4 regions of the Rhodopseudomonas sp. BR0C11 genome follow, and region 3 is predicted to be linked to each of the others. Evidence: riboswitches for the same ligand, from Rfam matches in the RefSeq annotation. Region 3 holds a riboswitch; each other region holds the start of a gene.

Region 1 (4,775 bases), on a different contig from region 3:
GCGGGCGGCACGTTCGCCTGGGCGGTGATCGCGGTCACGCTGGCGACGCTGCGATACTGGCATACGATCGCGCCGCAGGTGACGGTCCGCGAGATCGTCCGCGCGCTGCCCGCTGCCCTCTTCGACATCATCACGCTGCGCCACCTCGGCGGCGGCGGTCCCGGCTGCCATGACCATGATGAGCGCACCTCGCAGCGGCGACGGATCTTGCACCATCTGACTGCCGGCGGCTTCGTGCTCAGCGGCCTGTCGACAATCGTGGCCGCCGCTTATCATCATCTGCTCGGCGTCGTAGCGCCCTACCCGGTCGTCAGCCTGCCGGTGATGCTCGGGCTCGTCGGCGGGATCACGATGACCGTCGGCGCGGTGGGGCTGCTGGGCCTGGAAGCGCGCGCTGATCGCGAGCCGAGCGACCGCGGCGAGACCCGATTGAACGTCGCGCTCCTGATCCTGCTGGCCCTCGTCGGCGCCAGCGGGCTCGCGGTGCTCGGCTTCCGCAGCACGCCGGCGATGGGGCTGCTGCTCACCACCCATCTTGGGCTGGTGTTCGGTCTGTTCGCCGCCCTGCCGTTCAGCAAGGCGCTGCACGCGCCGTTCCGGGCGGCGGCGCTGCTGCGCGCGGCGATCGACAGCCGCCGCCGCGCGTTGGCGCGAGCTCCGGAGGCCTCCGGCGATACGCCTTGATCCCGATCAAGCTGGCGCGAATTTGATGACAGCTCTTGGCGGCCAGTTGCCAATGATGGTCGATTGACAGTTCGCCGTTTCCGTCCCAAACATCCCGCGCCGACGGTGTCCTGTCCTCGGACAGGACGAAGAGGGAATATCGGAAGATCGCTGCCCGCGGTCGAGCCGAAGCTGCCCCCGCAACTGTAAACGGTGAGCCGACGCAACACGCCACTGGAGATATTCCGGGAAGGCCGCGTCGGCGACGACCCGTGAGCCAGGAGACCTGCCGTCGCCTGCGATGTTGACGCCGTTTCGGGCGGGGTGCCCCGGGATGTCTTTCGGCGGTCCGGAGTGCAGGTCCGTTCGCCGGTTTTGAGCCATCGCCCGCGATGGCCAACCGACGAGATTCGGCGCGATGCCGCCCACTGCGCTCCATCCCGGTGTCTGCGCCGGTTCTCAGCTGTCGCTTCGGCCAGCCGCCGCCGAAATCGCGGTGCTGTCGCCCTGCGCCGAGACGCTGGCGGACTTCGCTCAGTCATGGCTCGGCGGACCGCACCGGTTACACACCAGCGATCTCGCCTCCTTCGCCGCACAGGCGAGCGAGCGCTCCCTCGATTCGTCGTTGTTGCGCGCAATCCTGATCGTGTTGCCGGATCAGGCGCATTCCGACCGTGAAGCCGTCGAAGCGGTGACCGCCTTCGCCAGCAGCCAGCGGATCGCCTTCGCGGTGCTCGCTACCGGCGGGCCGCACGAGATCCCGAGCGAACTAATCACCAACCTGCCGCAGACCACGCTTCGCCGCCTCGACAGACTATACGCGCAGCACGCCGGCCGTGCCGCACGCGCCATCCTGATGCAGCTCGCCCTCGCCGCCGGCCTCAGCATCACCACGATGGATGCGCCGAGCGAGAGCGTGACCGCCGATACAGATCCGCATCCCTCCATTTTCCCCGAGCTGATCGAGGACGCCGCCCGATGACCTACGCTTACGAAAAAAACGGCGACGCGATCTATCGTCAGTCGTTCTCCATTATCCGCGCCGAGGCCGCCCTCGATCGTTTCACGCCCGACGAGGAGAAGATCGCGGTGCGCATCATCCACGCCAGCGGCATGGTCGAAGTAGCCGGCGACATCGCGTTCACGCACGGCTTTGTATCGGCAGGTCGCGCCGCGCTGCAGGCCGGCGCGCCGATCCTGTGCGACGCGCAGATGGTCGCCAACGGCGTCACCCGCAAGCGGCTGCCGGGCGACAACGAGGTGATCTGCACGCTTAACCATCCTGACGTTCCCGCCCTCGCCGCAAAGCTCGGCACCACCCGATCGGCCGCCGCAGTCGATCTGTGGCGCGATCGGATGCAGGGCGCGGTGGTGGCAATCGGCAACGCACCGACCGCGCTGTTCCGGCTGCTCGAAATCCTCGCCGAGCCCGGCGCCCCGCGGCCCGCGGCCATTATCGGCATCCCAGTCGGCTTCGTCGGCGCGGCCGAATCCAAGGACGCGCTGCTGGCGGACTCGCCGTCGCCTTGCGTCATCGTGCGCGGCCGGCGCGGCGGCAGCGCGATGACGGCTGCGGCGATCAACGCGCTGGCGAGCGAACGCGAATGAGCACACCGACGATCTACGGCGTCGGCGTCGGCCCCGGCGCGCCCGATCTGATGAGCGTCCGCGCCGCGCGGCTGGTCGGCGCCGCCAAGGTGGTGGCGTACTTCCGCAAAGCCGGACGCCCCGGCCACGCCCGCCGCATCGCCGATGGTCTGCTGCCGGAGGGCGTGATCGAAGAGCCGATGGACTATCCGGTAACGACCGAGATCGCGCTCGACGATCCTGCCTATGCGGCGACGCTGCGCAGCTTCTACGAACAATGCGTGTCGCGGCTCGCCGAACACATCGCGCAAGGCCGCGACGTCGTCGTGCTGTGTGAAGGCGATCCCTTCCTGTACGGCTCGTTCATGCATCTGCACCGCCGGCTGGCGCCGCGTGTCCGCGTCGAAGTGGTGCCGGGCATCTCCGGCATGGCGGCATGCTGGACCGCGAGCGGCACGCCGATCACCTATGGCGACGACGTGCTCTGCGTGGTGCCCGCGACGCTCGGACCAGCACGGCTGAAGGCGGCGCTCGCCACCGGCGATGCGATCGTGATCATGAAGCTCGGCCGCAATCTGCCCAAGGTGCGCCGCGCGCTAGACGACGCCGGCCTGCTCGATCGCGCGATCTATGTCGAGCGCGGCGCGATGGACGATCAGGTGGTGATGCCGCTCGCCGACAAGACCACCGACGACGCGCCCTACTTCTCGATCGTGCTGGTCCACGGACAAGGGCGACGGCCATGACCGGATCTGTGATGGTTGCCGGCCTTGGGCCCGGCGCGCAAGAACTGATCACACCCGCAGTCAGCGCAGCACTGGCACGCGCCACCGACATCGTCGGCTACGCACCTTATGTCGCGCGCATCGCCGAACGCGACGGCTTGCAGCGGCACGCTTCCGATAATCGCGAAGAGCTCGATCGCGCCGGGTTCGCGCTGCGGCTCGCGGCCGAGGGTCGCCACGTCGTCATCGTCTCCTCTGGCGACCCCGGCGTGTTCGCGATGGCGGCGGCTCTGTTCGAAGCGATCGAAGCCGGCGATCCGGCGTGGCGCGAGCTCGACATCCGCATTTTGCCCGGCATCAGCGCGATGTTCGCCGCCGCAGCGCGGATCGGTGCGCCGCTCGGTCACGACTTCTGCGCGATCAACCTGTCGGACAATCTCAAGCCGTGGGAAACGGTCGAGAAGCGTCTGCGCGCTGCGGCCGAAGCCGATTTCGTGATCGCGCTGTACAACCCGATCTCGAAAGCGCGGCCCTGGCAGCTCGGCCGCGCGTTCGAGCTATTGCGCAGCATCCACCCGGCTTCCGTGCCGGTGATCTTTGCGACCGCCGTCAGCGATCCGCGCGAGCGCATCGACGTGGTGCCGCTCGGCGATGCGGTGCCGCAACGCGCCGACATGCGCACGCTGGTGATGATCGGCTCGTCGCAGACCAAGATCATTCCGCGCAGCAGCGGAGCCGCTTTCGTCTACACCCCGCGGTTCTCCGGAGCGGTGTCGTGACCGAGCCAGGCCATCACGTCGGCGACCATGGCGACACAGTGCCGATCCGGCACCGCTGGCCGCTTCACCATGATCACCGGCAGCCCGAGCTCGCGCGCCGCGATGATCTTGGCAACCGCCGCGTCGCCGCCGGCGTTCTTAGCGACGACGATCTCGGTACGGTGCGCCTGCAGCAGCGCGCGGTCGCCGGCAAGATCGAACGGTCCGCGCGCCACCACGATATCGACGTTCGGCAACGGCAGCGGCCCGCGCGGTGGATCGACCAGCCGCACAAGATAAGCGTGCTGCGGCTGCGACGCGAACAGCTCGAGGTTCTGACGGCCGATGCCGAGAAACACCCGCCGCGGCGCAGCGCCGAGCGCGCCGACGGCCTGATCGAGATCATCGACTTCGATCCATCGATCGCCAGTGGTGGCCTGCCACGCCGGCCGCTCGAGCGCCAGCAGCGGGACACCGGATTCGGCGCAGGCGATCACTGCATGGCGGCTCATCTGCGCCGCGAATGGATGCGTCGCATCGACGACGCGTTCGATCCGCTCGACGCGCAAGTAATCGGCCAGACCGCCGATGCCGCCGAAGCCTCCGACGCGAAACGGGATCGGCGGCGGTTTCGGGTAATCGGTGCGGCCGGCGAACGACAGCACCGCATCGATGGCCGGCTCGGCCGCAATAGCCCTAGCGAGCGCCGAGGCATCGGCGGTGCCGCCGAGGATCAATACGCGCGAGCGATGCGATGAAGGGAGCGTCATGATCACCAGCGATGACACGACGCAGCCCTGGCTGTCCATCGTCGGAATCGGTGAGGACGGCCTCGACGGGCTGTCGGCACGCGCGCGGGCGCTGCTCGATGCAGCCGAACTGATCGTCGGCGGCGATCGTCACCTCGGCCTCGTCGCCGCATTGAACAAGCCAACACTGCCGTGGCGCGTGCCGTTCGCCGCTTCATTGCCCGAGGTGCTGGCGCAGCGCGGCCGCCGCGTCGTGGTGCTGTGCTCCGGCGATCCGTTCTGGCACGGTGCCG
Region 2 (5,050 bases), on a different contig from region 3:
ATCGATACCCAGCCGACTCCGAGGCCGAGCGTCCGCGCGGCGAGCCAGAACGTCTCGATCATCGCCACAACGGAGTAATCGAGCGCTTCCGGCATGGTCTGGCGCCCGACGCCGAGACCCTGCGCCGTCTCGCGGTCGCAGAACAGCGCGAACTGCCGCGGCGCGACGTCGATGCCTTCGAGCTTGAGTTTGGCGTACAGCGCCGCACGGTCGCCCTGATACGCGCTCGCCGCCACCTCATTGCAGCGCAGGAAGTTGGCGCGGATCCGCGCCCGCGTCTCGGCGGAGTCGATGCTGATCCAGCGCCACGGCTGGCTGTTGCCGACTGAGGGCGCCAGCTGGGCGAGGTCGAGCAGCTGATCGATCAGCTCGGGCGCGACCGGATCGGTCTTGAAGCGGCGGACGTCGCAGCGCCACGCGATCAGCTCGGCGAACTTCTCCCGAAACGCTTCGTCGAACACTGGCGGGTTGGCGTTGGCGGCTGCGATCTCGGCCGGATCGGTCATCGCCGCCATCTTGTTCAGCACCGTACTCACAGCTTGCCCGCCAGCACGTCGGCGAGATCGGCGACGTCGGTGAGTAGCCGCGAGGCGGCGCGCACCAGCGGCACGGCGAGGATCGCCCCGGTGCCTTCGCCGAGACGCAGCCGCAGATCGAGTAGCGGGGCGGCGTCCATTGCCTGCAGCGCGAGATCGTGGCCGCGCTCGGCTGAGCGATGGGCGAATATGCAATAGTCGCGAGCTTCCGGCGCCAGCCGCACCGCGACCAGCGCCGCGGCGGTAGCGATGAAGCCGTCGACGATCACCGGCCGGCGCTGCGAGGCGGCGCCCAGCACCGCGCCCGCCATCATGGCAATCTCCAACCCGCCGAATTCGGCCAGCGCCTCCAGCGGTGCGGTGGCGGGGCTGCGCATCGCCGCCTTTTCGATCGCCGCCTTCTTCTTGGCCATGCCGTCGGCATCCTGGCCGGCGCCGATCCCGATGCTCTGGTCGAGCGGTGCCGGGCCGAGGCGGTGCAGCAGCAGCGACGACGAGGCCGTGTTGCCGATCCCCATTTCGCCGAGCGCGATCACGTCCGCCCCCGCGGCGATCTCGGCCCGCGCCAGGTCGGCGCCGCGATCGAGCGCCTGGCACGCCTCCACGACGCTCATCGCCGGCTGACGCGCCGCGTTGGCGGTTCCCATCCGCACCTTGGCGTCGATCAGATCGGGATGCTTCGGCAGCTCGGCCGCGACACCGGCGTCGATCACCCGGACGTCGACGTGGTTGGCTGCTGCGAATGCGTTCGCGGTCGCCTTGCCGGCCAGATAGGTCATTACCATCGCCACCGTCACGGCGGACGGATATTGCGACACGCCTTCTTCGGTCAGGCCATGGTCGCCGGCGAACACCATCAGCACCGCGTTGTCGGCGCGCGGCGGCTGCGGATGCCGCATCAAGGCCAGTTCGATGGCGAGGTCTTCGATCCGCCCGAGCGAGCCGAGCGGCTTGGCCTTGCCGTCCACCCGCGCCCGCAAGGTTGCTTTCAGCGACGGGTCGACCGGGGTGATCGACGGCGGCTGCCAGGTGACGAGGGTTTCGGTCGGCATCGGATGGTCCTTTGGTTCGGCAAGGCGCGCAACTGAGGCAAACGCGCAAGCCCGGTCAACACCACCTTCGCGTTGTTGACCCGCAACAGCGTCGCAGCTAGCGTGCCGGACGATGGTCCTTCCGCAAGGAAGGTGAAAAGGGAAGCCGGTGGGAGGCGCGGTGCGTCTCGATCCCGGAGCTGCCCCCGCAACTGTAAGCGACGAGCCATCGCCGAGGCCACTGGGAATTCCTGGGAAGGCGGCGAATGGCGGCGACTCGCGAGCCAGGAGACCTGCCATCGCGTATTGTGCTTTGAAGGGTCGTCGGGGCGGGGTGCACCGGACGGAAGCAGTGCGGACGGCAAAGGCCTCTCCCGCGCGTTCCGACAAAGCTCGATAGCTGACGCGATGATTCGAGCCCGATGGATTCCGAGCCCCCTGCCGATCTGAGCGCCGATCTGCCGCGCGTGCTGCCTGGCGCGCCGGTGATGGTCAGCGTCTGCACCACCTGCAAGACGATCGACGGCGTCGCCGTCGGTGCGCCGATGCTGGAAGCCGTCCGCGACGCGCTGGCCGGCGCCGGCGGAGTGCAGGTACGCGCCGTGCAGTGCCTGTCCGCATGCAAACGCGCCGCCACCGTCGCAGTGTCGAGCGAAGGCGGCTACACCTTCGTGTTCGGCGATCTCGACGGTGCCGGCGGCGCCGACGCGGTGGCGGCGTTCGTCGCCTCCTATCAGGACAGTCACTACGGTCTGGTGCCGTGGCGGCAGCGCCCGGAAGTCTTGCGCAAAGGCACCGTCGTCCGCATGCCGCCGCCGCAATGGTCTCCCGACGATGGGCGGGCGCCGGCATGAGCGCGCTGATCTCCACGCTGGTGCTTGGCGGCGCGCGCTCCGGCAAATCGGTGTTCGGTGAACGGCTGGTCGCCGAGAGCGGCCTCGCCAGGATCTATCTCGCGACCGCCACCGCCAGCGACGACGAAATGTCCGATCGCATCGCGCACCATCGCATCCGCCGCGGCGAGGGCTGGACCACGATCGAGGAGCCGCTCGGCTTGGTCGATGCGCTGACCCAGCACGCCGGCCGCGGCCGCGCCGTACTGGTCGATTGCCTGACACTGTGGCTGTTCAACCTGATGGAAGCCGGCCGCGATCCCGAGGTCGAGGCGAGGCGGCTGGCGCGCTATCTCGGCGTCGCCGCCGGACCGATCGTGCTCGTCTCCAACGAAGTCGGCCTCGGCCTGGTGCCGGAGACGCCGCTCGGCCGCGCCTTCCGCGACGCGCAAGGCCGCCTCAATCAGACCATCGCTGCCGCGGTGCCCAACGTCGCCTTCATCGCCGCCGGCCTGCCGCTGTGGCTGAAACGCCAATCAGGAGAGTAGTTCATGACCGCCCGCGTTCCCGTTACGGTGCTCACCGGCTTTCTCGGCGCCGGCAAGACCACGCTGCTGCGCGCGCTGCTCAATCAGTCGAGCGGTCGCCGCATCGCAGTGATCGTCAATGAATTCGGCGATGCAGGTTTCGACGGCTCGCTGGTCGAGGATTGCGGCGCGTCGGTGTGCGCGCCGGGCGACATCGTCGAACTGACCAACGGCTGCATCTGCTGCACGGTCGCCGACGATTTCATCCCGACCATGGAAAAGCTGCTGAACCGCGACACGCCGCTCGACGCGATCGTGATCGAGACCTCCGGGCTGGCACTGCCGCAGCCGCTGCTGAAGGCGTTTGCCTGGCCGGCGGTGAAGACCCGCGCCACTGCCGACGGCGTCGTCACGGTGGTCGACGCGCTGGCGCTGAGCGAAGGGCGCGTGCCGCTCGACGACGACGCCGTGAAGGCGCAGCGTGACGCCACGCATGACGATCCGATCGAGGAAGTGTTCGAGGATCAGCTCGCCTGCGCCGATCTGGTGGTGCTGTCGAAGAGCGATCTGGTCGCGCCCGACCAGCTCGCCGCGCTCGAAGCCAAGCTGGCGAGCCGGGTACGTCCGAACGTCCGCATCGTCCGCTCGCATGGCATGCTGGCGCCGTCGGTGCTGATCGGGCTCGACGCCGAAGCGGAGAATGATCTTGCATCCCGCACCGGGCATCACGCGGAAGGCGAGGAGCACGATCACGACGATTTCGACTCGCTGGTGATCACCCCGCAGCCGGCAGAGTCGCTGGACGCCATGAAGGCGCGGGTCGGCGATGCGCTGGGGCTCCAGGGCGTGCTGCGCGTCAAGGGCCATGCCCGTGTCGCCGGCAAGCCTGCACCGGTCGTGGTGCAGGCGGTCGGCTCGCGCATCGATCTCGCCTTCGCCCGTCCCGATGCCGAGCGCCCCGACCATCTGGTGGTGATCGGCCTCAAAGGCTTCGACGCCGACGCCGCGCGGCGCGCGCTGGCGGGGTAGTTCATGACGCCTTCCGTCATTGCGAGCGAAGCGAAGCAATCCAGCTCAGTGCTCGGAGCTGGATTGCTTCGTCGCTTCGCTCCTCGCATTGACGGGGAAGGCGCGTTGCTGGTGCCACCAAGGCTCCTCGCATGCACCTGAAGCTCGACACCAGCGCCAGCATCGACGACGGCGACGTTGCGCGCGATCTCGGGCAGGCGACGGCTGATATCGTGGTGCTGTCGGCGGCCGACAGCGATCTGGCGGCGTTCGGTGCTGCGCGCGCCGGAATGCCGGACGACTATCCGACGCTCCAGCTCACCAATTTTCTGGCGCTCGGCCATCCGGCCTCGGTCGATCTTTATGTCGAGCGCACGTTGGCGAAAGCCAAGCTCGTCATCCTGCGGATGCTCGGTGGCGAGGCCTACTGGCCGCATGGCGTCGACAGCCTGCGGCGCGATGCGCTGGCGCGGGGCGCGCAGTTCGTCTGCATTCCGGGCGAGATGGAGTGGAATGCGGAACTCGCGGCGCGTAGCACCGCCGATCTCGACGATGCTCACGCGCTGTGGCGCTATTGCAGCGAGGGCGGCGCCGAGAACATCCGCTTGGCGCTGCGCTACGCCGCCTGGATGATCCTGCGCGACGATTGCCCGCCGCCGCCGCGGCCGATGCCAGCAGCGGGGTTCTGGCCAGCCGAGCCCCTGCCATCGCAGCGCCGCCGCGCGTTAGTGATCTTCTATCGCGCGCTGGCGGCGAGCGGCGATACCGCGGCGATCGCGGCGCTGCGTGACGCCCTGGCCGCGCGTGATTTCGATCCAACCTGCATCTTCGTGACCAGCCTGAAGGATGCGCGCTCGATCGCGTTCCTGCGCAGCGTGCTCGCCGCGACGCCGCCGGACGTCATCATCAACGCCACCGCGTTTGCGACCGCCACCGCCACGGACGACTCCGGCGTGCTGGCGTCGGCGGATTGCCCGATCCTGCAGGTGGCGCAGGCCGGGGTGACGCGCGAGCATTGGGAGCAATCCGGCCGGGGTCTCAATCCGCGCGACCTCGCCATGCATGTCGTGCTGCCGGAGGTCGACGGCCGTGTCTTCGCCGGAGCCGTGGCCTTC
Region 3 (5,050 bases):
GGTACACGCTCTGGCCGTAGAAGCCGAGCCCCCAGCCGAAGGTGGCGACGATGAAGCACACCGCGACGATCCGCCAGCCGTGATAGCGGAACGTGGTCTCGTCGGGAGCGGTCACCATCGGCGGCGAGCGCGGCCGGTCGCACGCGACGGCATTGCTTCACTCCCTGTCCCGGCTCGAGGCCGGACGTGTTGTTGCGCGGCTCAGACGCCGCGATCGGATAGTTCACTGGCGGCTTCAGCTACCCGTTTCCGGACTTTCGACCAGCCGGTGATCGCCAGCACGATCAGGCCGAGCAGCACCGGCGGGAACACCGCGAGATTCACGGTGGCCCAGCCGTAGTTCGCCAGCAGCTGGCCGGACGAGAACGAGCCCAGCGCCATCAGGCCGAAGATGATAAAGTCGTTGAACGCCTGAACCTTGTTTTTCTCGCTCGGCTGATGCGTCTCGAGCACCAGCGCCGAGGCGCCGACGAACGCCAGATTCCATCCGACGCCGATCACGAACAGCGTCGCCCAGAAATGCGGGGCAGTGACGCCGAGCAGGCCGATCGACGCGCCGAGCGCTTCCAGGATCAGGCCGGCCGCGACCACGCGCGGAGCGCCGAACTTGGCGATCAGCGAGCCAGTAACGAAGCTCGGCGCATACATCGCCACGATGTGCCACTGCAGGCCGAAATTGGAATCGCCGACACTCAGCCCGCACATCTGCATCGCCAGCGGCGCCGAGGTCATCACCAGATTCATCATCGGATAGGCGATCGCACCGCACAGCGCCGCGGCGATGAAGCGCGGCTGCCGCACGATCTCCAGCAGCGGCCGGCCACCGGCCTGCTCGGCCGGCTTCGGCTTGGGTGCATCGACGCCCCACAGCACCGCCATCGCGATCAGCGCGATCGCCGCCTGCACGACATAGGAGAATGCGAACAGAAAAGGCTGCCAGACGTCCATGGTCCACTGCACGAGCTGCGGACCGAGCACGCCGGCGAACACGCCGCCGGCCATCACCCACGACACCGCCTTCGGGCGATAGGCGGCGCTGGCGCCATCGGCGGCAGCGAACCGATAGGACTGCGACACGGCGGCATACAGCCCGCCGATGAACGTCGCGATGCAGAACAGCAAGAACGCGCCGTACAGGATGGCGACGGCGCCGAGCACGCCGGTGAGCGCGCCGCAGCCGGTGCCGATCATGAACGAGACGCGGCGACCGTAAACCCGCGCGATCCAACCGGTCGGCAGTGTGCCGGCAGCAAGGCCCAGCACATACATCGACAGCGGCACGGTCGCGAGCGACATCTCCGGCGCGAGCTGCGCGCCGATGATCGAGCCGGTCGCGAAGATCACCGCGGCGTTGGCGCCGGTCAGCGCCTGCGCCGCGACCAGCCGCACCACGTTGGAACGGGCACGGGCATCGTCTTCGACGATGTCGTTGGCCGTCGCATCGACCATCGGCAGGGATTCTCCTCGCACCGGCCGACAACGGCCGGCGATTGCGCGCGCATCATAGGGCCGAGCGGTGCGTGATCAACCCGCCGCGCCGCCGGCTGCCGCATGGGCCTCCGCCGGTTTTGCCCGTACAAACACCAGGATCAGGTTGTTGGCCGGCATCTCGACGATCTCGCTCAGCGCCAGACCGGCGCCGGCCGCGAGCTTTTCCAGATCCGCAACATCGCGGACACCCCATTCCGGATTGGCGTCGCGCAGGCTGGTGTCGAACACCGCATTGCTGAGCGCAGTGTGCTTGCCGTCCTGCTTGAACGGTCCATACAGCACCAGCATGCCGTCCTGGCGTAGCAGCCGTCCGGCGCCGGCGAGCAGCCCTTCGGCGACGCGCCACGGCGCGATGTGGACGACGTTGGCACAGAACATCGCCAGCAATGGCCCGGGCATCACCCCATCGGCCGGTGCCACCGACCAGGCGGGATCGGCCAGGTCGATCCGCTGCGGCGGCCTTAGATTGGGCAGCGCCGCATGGGCGCGCCAGGCGCCGATGCTCTTGAGGTGCTGGTCGTTGACGTCGCTCGGCCACCACACGATGTCCGGATGCTCGCGCGCCAGCGCTGCGATGTGCTGGCCGGTGCCACTGCCGGCTTCGAGCACGTCGCCCTGTCGCCCGGCGAGCAGCCGGGCCAGCACGGCGCGGATCGGCGCATCGTTGCGATGAAACGCGGCGGCGTCGAGCCGGCCGTCGGGTTCGACCCGCCGCCCGTCCTTGCCGAACTCCACCACGAACTCCGCCATCACCACCTGCCGCATCCACTATCGTGCGAGGTGTACAGACCCGGCTGTTACACGCAAGTCACAGCTCGTCACAATCCGACCACGATTGCACCTGTTCGCCGCCATGGGCGAATTGACTCGCCAATTCCGCGACTTCTAATGGCGATGACGGTTCCCGAGAGGGATGAAAAGGGAATACGGTGCGGACGCAGACACTTTCGCGTTCTAGGCCGTAGCTGTTCCCGCAACTGTAAGCGGATCGTCTTTCGTCGGATGCCACTGGGAACCTCGGTCCTGGGAAGGCGACGGAAGATCAACTGCGAGCCAGGAGACCTGCCGTCATTCGTGGTCACACGCGAAGTTGCCGGCCGGGAATTGCAGGCATTGTCTTCACCGCTTTCGAAAGCTCGGTGAGACCTCGTTCGCTGTGACGTGCCACAGACGTCAGCCGAGGTTGAACCTTATGCAATCCCGACCCGCCGCGCCGCGGCCTTGCTCCGCACTCTCACGCGCGCTTCTCGCTTCCACCATCCTGGTGCCTGCGCTTTCGCTCACCACGCCTGCCGCCGCGCAGGACGTGCTGCCCGAGATCGTGGTCAGCGCCACCGCCACCGAAACGCCGCGCGAGCAGGTGGCCAGTTCAGTGACCGTGATCACCGCGGACGATCTCGCCCGCTATCAGCAGCGCACCGCCGCCGACGCGCTCAGCATGGTGCCCGGCCTCAATGTGGTGCGCACCGGTGGCCCCGGCGGCTCGACCGCGATCTTCATGCGCGGCACTAACTCCAACCACGTCAAGGTGCTGATCGACGGCATCGATGCCGGCGATCCGAGCAAGCCGAACGGCGCTTATGATTTCGCCAATCTGCTGACCTCGGACATCGAACGGATCGAAGTGTTGCGCGGCCCGCAGAGCGGCCTGTACGGCTCGGACGCGATCGGCGGCGTGATCTCCGTCGTCACCAAGCGCGGCAGTGGGCCTGCCAAGCTGACCGGCTCGATCGAAGGCGGCTCGTTCGGCACCTTCAACCAGACCGCGCGCGCCGCCGGCTCGCAGGACAATTTCGACTACGCCTTCAACGTCGCGCATTATCGCACGACCAGCCTGCCGGTGACGCCGCTCAATCTGCTGGCGCCGGGCCAGCAGCGCAACAACGACAATTACGACAATCTAACGTATTCGACGCGGCTAGGTGTCCGCGCCAGCGACGAACTCGCCTTCAACTACGTCGCCCGCTACACCGACGCTCACAAGGGCTTCACCGGCGACGACTATTCGCGCTATCCGAACTCATTCCCCGAGACGCTGCAGAGCACGACCGCAAGCCGCGATTTCATGACCCGCGGCGAAGCGGTGTGGTCGCCGCTCGGCAATTTCACCAGCACGTTCGGCGTCAGCTACAGCAACGAATGGAATCGGACGTTCAATCCGAACCCGGACTTCACCACCAACATCTTCACCTTCGCCACCGGCATCTCGCCGCCGAGTTCATACACCGGTGAACGCACCAAGTTCGACTGGAAGGGCGTGCTCGACGTCGGCTACGGGCAGAAACTGGTGGTCGGCACCGAACGCCAGGACGAGACGATCCGGACCAATTCGGTCGGCGACTATGATTTCGCCGGCAACTACCAGCAGAAGACGCTGCGCGCCCGCACCGGCAACACTGCGGGCTTCGTCGAACTGCAGTCGGAGTTCACCAAGAACTTCTTCCTGGTCTCCAACGTACGCTACGACGACAACGACAGCTTCGGCGGGCACTCGACCTGGCGTGTCGCGCCGGTGTTCATCGTGCCGACCCTCGAGACCCGGCTGAAGGCGACCTACGGCACCGGTTTCAAGGCGCCGACGCTGACCCAGCTCTATGTCAACAACCCGGCCTACGCGACGATCGGCAACCCGGCGCTGAAGCCGGAGACCAGCAAGGGCTACGACGTCGGCTTCGAACAGCCGCTGTTCGCCAACCGCGTCGTTTTCGGTTCGACCTACTTCAACAACGAGATCAACGATCTGATCAACTCGACCGGGTACGACGTGACGCTCGGTGGCTACAGCTACAAGAACATCGGCATGGCGCGCACCTCGGGCGTCGAGTCGTTCGTGTCGTGGCAGGCGACCGAGACGCTGCGCTTCCGGGTCGACCACACCTATACGCACGCCATCGACCAGACCACCGACCAGAAGCTGCGGCGGCGTCCCGACAACAAGGTGACAATGGCGGCGATCTGGAATCCGGTCGAGCGCGCCACGGTGTCGGCAACCGTGCTCTACACCAGCTCGTGGGTCGACTACGACCGGTTCGGCACCACGCTGCTCGACGCGCCGTCGTTCACCACCGTGAACCTGGCGGCGAGCTATGAGGTCGATCCGCACGTCACCGTGTTCGGCCGCATCGACAACCTGTTCGACAAGAAATACGAGGTGCCGGTCGGCTTCCTGCAGCCCGGATTCGGCGCTTTCGCAGGCGTCCGCGTCACCAACTAGCGATCATCGTATGCCGCCGACGCAAAAAGTCGGCGGCATACGCCATGTTCCCCACACACGGGCTCATGCGCGAAACCAATGTCGAAGAGCCTCCGAATGCCGAAAGGCTGTTCGGAGGCTTTTTTCGTGCTATCACGCCGCCTCCCGAATTGAATGCAATTGAACTGGAAGAATGACGAACGACGACGATCACCGCGCTGGCAGCGCCGCTGAAGGCGACGGCGGCAAGACCGAACGCGACGCCGCAGCGAAAGCGGTCCTGGACAACATGGCGCGCCTGCGCGCCCTGCGGCTCGCCCGCGAAGCCGCGATGCCGCAATCGGCGACATCGAGCAAGACCAAGCG
Region 4 (3,335 bases), on a different contig from region 3:
CCCGAGCGCGGGCGGCCACAAATGGTCCGCATACGAGTGCTGCCGCAGTTCGGCGAACGTCGCCGGCAGATTGACGGCGAACGGGTGTGGTGGTGCGTACTGGCAATCATGCCAGCAGCCCTGGCAGTTGTGGCACAGGTTCGACAGGTAGCTGACGTCGCTCAGGCTGAAGCTGTGCTTGCCGTCGATCGACTGAAACACCGGGCAAAGCCCATCGCAATACATGCAGGCGCTACAGATCCGCAGCACGCGCTCGGCCTCTGAGATCGGATCACCCGCGGACATGGCGCGCTGCCTCCTCGCCGGCGATCTGGCCGAACACTGCCGATAGGGTGATGCCGAGCCCGGCGAGATAGCCGCGGCGCAGCACATTCGCCGCCATGATCATGCCGGCGGCGAACAGATCGTCGTGGCGGCAGCCATCGGCTTGGACCACCCGCATCGTCGCATCGACCTTGATGCCGTAATGCACGAAGGTCAGCCCCGGCCGCATCGGATAGGCGGCAAATGGTGGCTCCGCGATGGTGCGCGCGGCGTTGGCCGGGGCGGCATTGAAGTCCTCAATGCTTTGCAAAAGAGCGGTGTGATCGATTTGCAGCGCGGCAGCTAGTTCCCCGAGGTTCGGCGCAGTAACCGGCGCCAGCGCGGATGGCGCAGCGCGGCCCAGACCCGCTGCATCGAGCACCAGGAAAGCAATTTGACCGGGACAGGCGGCGATCCTTGGTCCCCATTTGGCATAGTGGGTCGGCTGCGATCCGGCCCCTGCGACGTCGATGCGAGCACCGGATTGATCGACCACGAGGCCGAGCGGAATCGATGTGATCCGGGTGACGATGCCGCCATCAAATTGCGGCCCGCGCGCATCGACCGGGACCGCATGACAGGTGGTTGGATCGCCGATTGCACAGCCCCCGGCTCCGATCAACAGATCGAGCAAGCGGCCGTCGGCGTAACGCGTACCGCGGACCATCCAGCCCTCGGCGGCGCTGCCGAAATTGTCGCGCAACCAGGCGGGGTCGGCTCCGGGGCCACCGGCACAGACGACGACGCTGCGCGTGCGAATACTGTCGTCAGCCCCAGCGGATCGAATGCTGATCGTCCAGCCCTCGTCTTCGGCGCGTAGCAGCGACCGTGCCTCGCTGTCGTAGCTGATCGCGATACCGAGCCGGTCGGCGGTGGCGTACAGCGCGTTGATCATCGCTTTGCCGCCGCCGAGCGGAAACGCGGTGCGGCGGGAATACGGCATCACCCCGGTGCCAGGCGGCTGCAGATGCACGCCGTGCTCGATCAGCCAACCGGCGATGCTGTGTGCGCGTTCAATCAGTAGCTCCGTGAGCGCGCGGTCGGTCTCGTCGCCCGTGATGCTGCGCAGCTCGGCGCGCAGTTCATCTGCTGTGTAGCGATCAGGGACATAGGCCAGTGGCGCCTCGTGCGTCAGCCGGAAATTGCGGCCGTGGCGAGCATTGCCGCCGCGTAGGGGCCGCGGTGCCGCTTCGAGCAGGCGGACCGCAGCGCCGCTGCGGCGCGCGGCAATCGCCGCGCAAAGACCGGCGATTCCGCCGCCTATCACCGTCACATCCCACAGCAAGATGCGGTCAATCCGGTCGAGATGATGCGCCAGGGCCGCTCGAGAGCGGCCAAGAAAAGCGCGGCTTGGTGGACCTTCGTCTTAGAGGGCGGCTCCGGGGTGTTGTCAATCTTGCGCCCGTGGCGTCGCCGTGCTGTGGTGCCGCTCGCTTCGGTGCCCTTCGTTCGAAGGGTGAAACGGGAATGCGGTGCGGCGAGCAATCGCCAAGTCCGCGGCTGCCCCCGCAACTGTAAGCGGACCGCTTCCGGTCACACCGCCACTGAGAACGGCATCCTCAAGCCGCTCGGGAAGGCGACCGGGACAATGTCCGCGAGCCAGGAGACCGGCCGAAGTATGAAAACCATGCCATTCGACGGTGGGTCGAAGAAGGACACAGACATGCTGTACCGACCGCCGACCTGATGCGCGCCTCCGCTTTCCGCGGAGAAATCCCGTCGTCGCCCGAACGAACCAGCGCGCACAGCTTTGCTGTCGCCGCCACGATGGTCGTTCGACTGTCTTCACTGCCCGCTGTCGTGGCGGCAGCATTCCTTTTGCCGAGCCTCCCGAATGCACGCGCCCCTGCTTGATCCACGTATCCTTTCCGTTTCGCCGGTCGATCCCGCCCATGAGTCCGAGCTGCGGGCTCGGCTCGACGGCAAGGCGAAGCCGCCGGGTTCGCTCGGCCGGCTCGAAGAACTCGCCGTGCAGCTCGGGCTGATCTGGCATCCGGCATCGCCGCGGGCGGAGCGCGCGACGGTGTTCATCTTCGCCGGTGATCACGGCCTCGCCGCCGATCGGGTATCGCCGTATCCGGCGAGCGTGACCCGATCGATGGTCGAGGCGTATCTGGCAGATTGCGCTGGCGTGAACGTTCTGGCGAAAGCGGCGGCGACCGAGGTGCGGATCGTCGACGGTGGCATCGATGCCGACATGCCGCCACATCCCAGGCTGATTGATCGCAAGATCCGCCGCGGCACCTGCAATGCACGTCACGAACCGGCGATGACTCATCAGGAGGCGGCGCGCGCGATCACGGCAGCGGCCGATCTGGTGCGCGAGGAGATTGTGGGTGGGCTCGACATCGTTGCGATCGGCGAGATGGGAATCGGCAACACGACGTCTGCTGCGCTGATCACCCACGCGCTGACTGGGGCTCCAATCATCGATTGCGTCGGACGCGGGGCCGGGATGGATGATGCCGGCGTCGCGCACAAACGCGCCATCGTCGAGCAGGCGGCGGCGCGGGCGCAGCCGACGGCGCCGCTCGACGTGCTCGCTGAGTTCGGCGGATTCGATATCGCGATGATGGCCGGCGCGGTGCTGGGCGCTGCGGCTTCGCGGCGGCCGGTGGTGATCGATGGCTTCATTGCCAGCGCTGCTGCACTGTTGGCGGTGCGGCTGCAGCCCGCGGCGCGCGATTACTGCGTGTTCTCGCATCGCTCGGCCGAGCGCGGCCACCGTGTGCTGCTCGAAGCGATGCAGGCGACGCCGTATCTTGATCTCGGCTTGCGGCTCGGCGAGGGGACGGGTGCGTTGATGACCGTTCCGCTGCTGCGCGCCGCTGCCGGCATCCTCAACGATCTCGCCGCGCTGTCGGACGTGCTGGCGGGCCGGTTCGGATCGCGCGCGTGAGCCGGCAGATCCAATCCCTGCTCAACGCCGTGCAGTTCATGACGCTGGTGCCGACGCCGCGCACCGCGCTGTTCGACGACTGGCTGCTCAGCGCATCGAAGTACTTTCCGCTGGTCGGCGCCGGGATCGGTCT

What was found. A riboswitch is a leader RNA that binds a small molecule or an ion and turns the genes downstream of it on or off. The one in region 3 is predicted to bind cobalamin.
Region 1: it holds a riboswitch for cobalamin, as region 3 does, so the genes downstream of both, DYI24_RS20365 (hypothetical protein) here and DYI24_RS01915 (TonB-dependent receptor plug domain-containing protein) in region 3, are expected to answer to the same signal.
Region 2: it holds a riboswitch for cobalamin, as region 3 does, so the genes downstream of both, DYI24_RS14855 (DUF1636 domain-containing protein) here and DYI24_RS01915 (TonB-dependent receptor plug domain-containing protein) in region 3, are expected to answer to the same signal.
Region 4: it holds a riboswitch for cobalamin, as region 3 does, so the genes downstream of both, cobT (nicotinate-nucleotide--dimethylbenzimidazole phosphoribosyltransferase) here and DYI24_RS01915 (TonB-dependent receptor plug domain-containing protein) in region 3, are expected to answer to the same signal.

The regions. Positions count from the first base shown of each region.
Region 1 covers NZ_QTKI01000338.1:70-4,844, forward strand. Annotated here, with positions in the region: partial or broken gene tcuB (tricarballylate utilization 4Fe-4S protein TcuB) at 1-684, shown strand, start outside; cobalamin riboswitch at 772-971, shown strand; gene DYI24_RS20365 (hypothetical protein) at 1,082-1,645, shown strand; gene DYI24_RS20370 (precorrin-8X methylmutase) at 1,642-2,271, shown strand; gene DYI24_RS20375 (precorrin-2 C(20)-methyltransferase) at 2,268-2,996, shown strand; gene cobJ (precorrin-3B C(17)-methyltransferase) at 2,993-3,754, shown strand; gene DYI24_RS20385 (cobalt-precorrin-6A reductase) at 3,721-4,503, opposite strand; partial or broken gene cbiE (precorrin-6y C5,15-methyltransferase (decarboxylating) subunit CbiE) at 4,502-4,775, shown strand, end outside.
Region 2 covers NZ_QTKI01000180.1:3,067-8,116, forward strand. Annotated here, with positions in the region: gene bluB (5,6-dimethylbenzimidazole synthase) at 1-536, opposite strand, end outside; gene cobT (nicotinate-nucleotide--dimethylbenzimidazole phosphoribosyltransferase) at 533-1,588, opposite strand; cobalamin riboswitch at 1,685-1,882, shown strand; gene DYI24_RS14855 (DUF1636 domain-containing protein) at 1,990-2,421, shown strand; gene cobU (bifunctional adenosylcobinamide kinase/adenosylcobinamide-phosphate guanylyltransferase) at 2,418-2,948, shown strand; gene cobW (cobalamin biosynthesis protein CobW) at 2,952-3,956, shown strand; partial or broken gene DYI24_RS14870 (cobaltochelatase subunit CobN) at 4,088-5,050, shown strand, end outside.
Region 3 covers NZ_QTKI01000008.1:11,858-16,907, reverse strand. Annotated here, with positions in the region: gene DYI24_RS01930 (MFS transporter) at 1-118, opposite strand, end outside; gene DYI24_RS01925 (MFS transporter) at 202-1,449, opposite strand; gene DYI24_RS01920 (DUF938 domain-containing protein) at 1,525-2,241, opposite strand; cobalamin riboswitch at 2,373-2,575, shown strand; gene DYI24_RS01915 (TonB-dependent receptor plug domain-containing protein) at 2,756-4,705, shown strand; gene DYI24_RS01910 (hypothetical protein) at 4,878-5,050, shown strand, end outside.
Region 4 covers NZ_QTKI01000453.1:181-3,515, reverse strand. Annotated here, with positions in the region: partial or broken gene DYI24_RS23240 (tricarballylate utilization 4Fe-4S protein TcuB) at 1-285, opposite strand, end outside; gene tcuA (FAD-dependent tricarballylate dehydrogenase TcuA) at 272-1,576, opposite strand; cobalamin riboswitch at 1,723-1,933, shown strand; gene cobT (nicotinate-nucleotide--dimethylbenzimidazole phosphoribosyltransferase) at 2,138-3,202, shown strand; partial or broken gene DYI24_RS23225 (adenosylcobinamide-GDP ribazoletransferase) at 3,199-3,335, shown strand, end outside.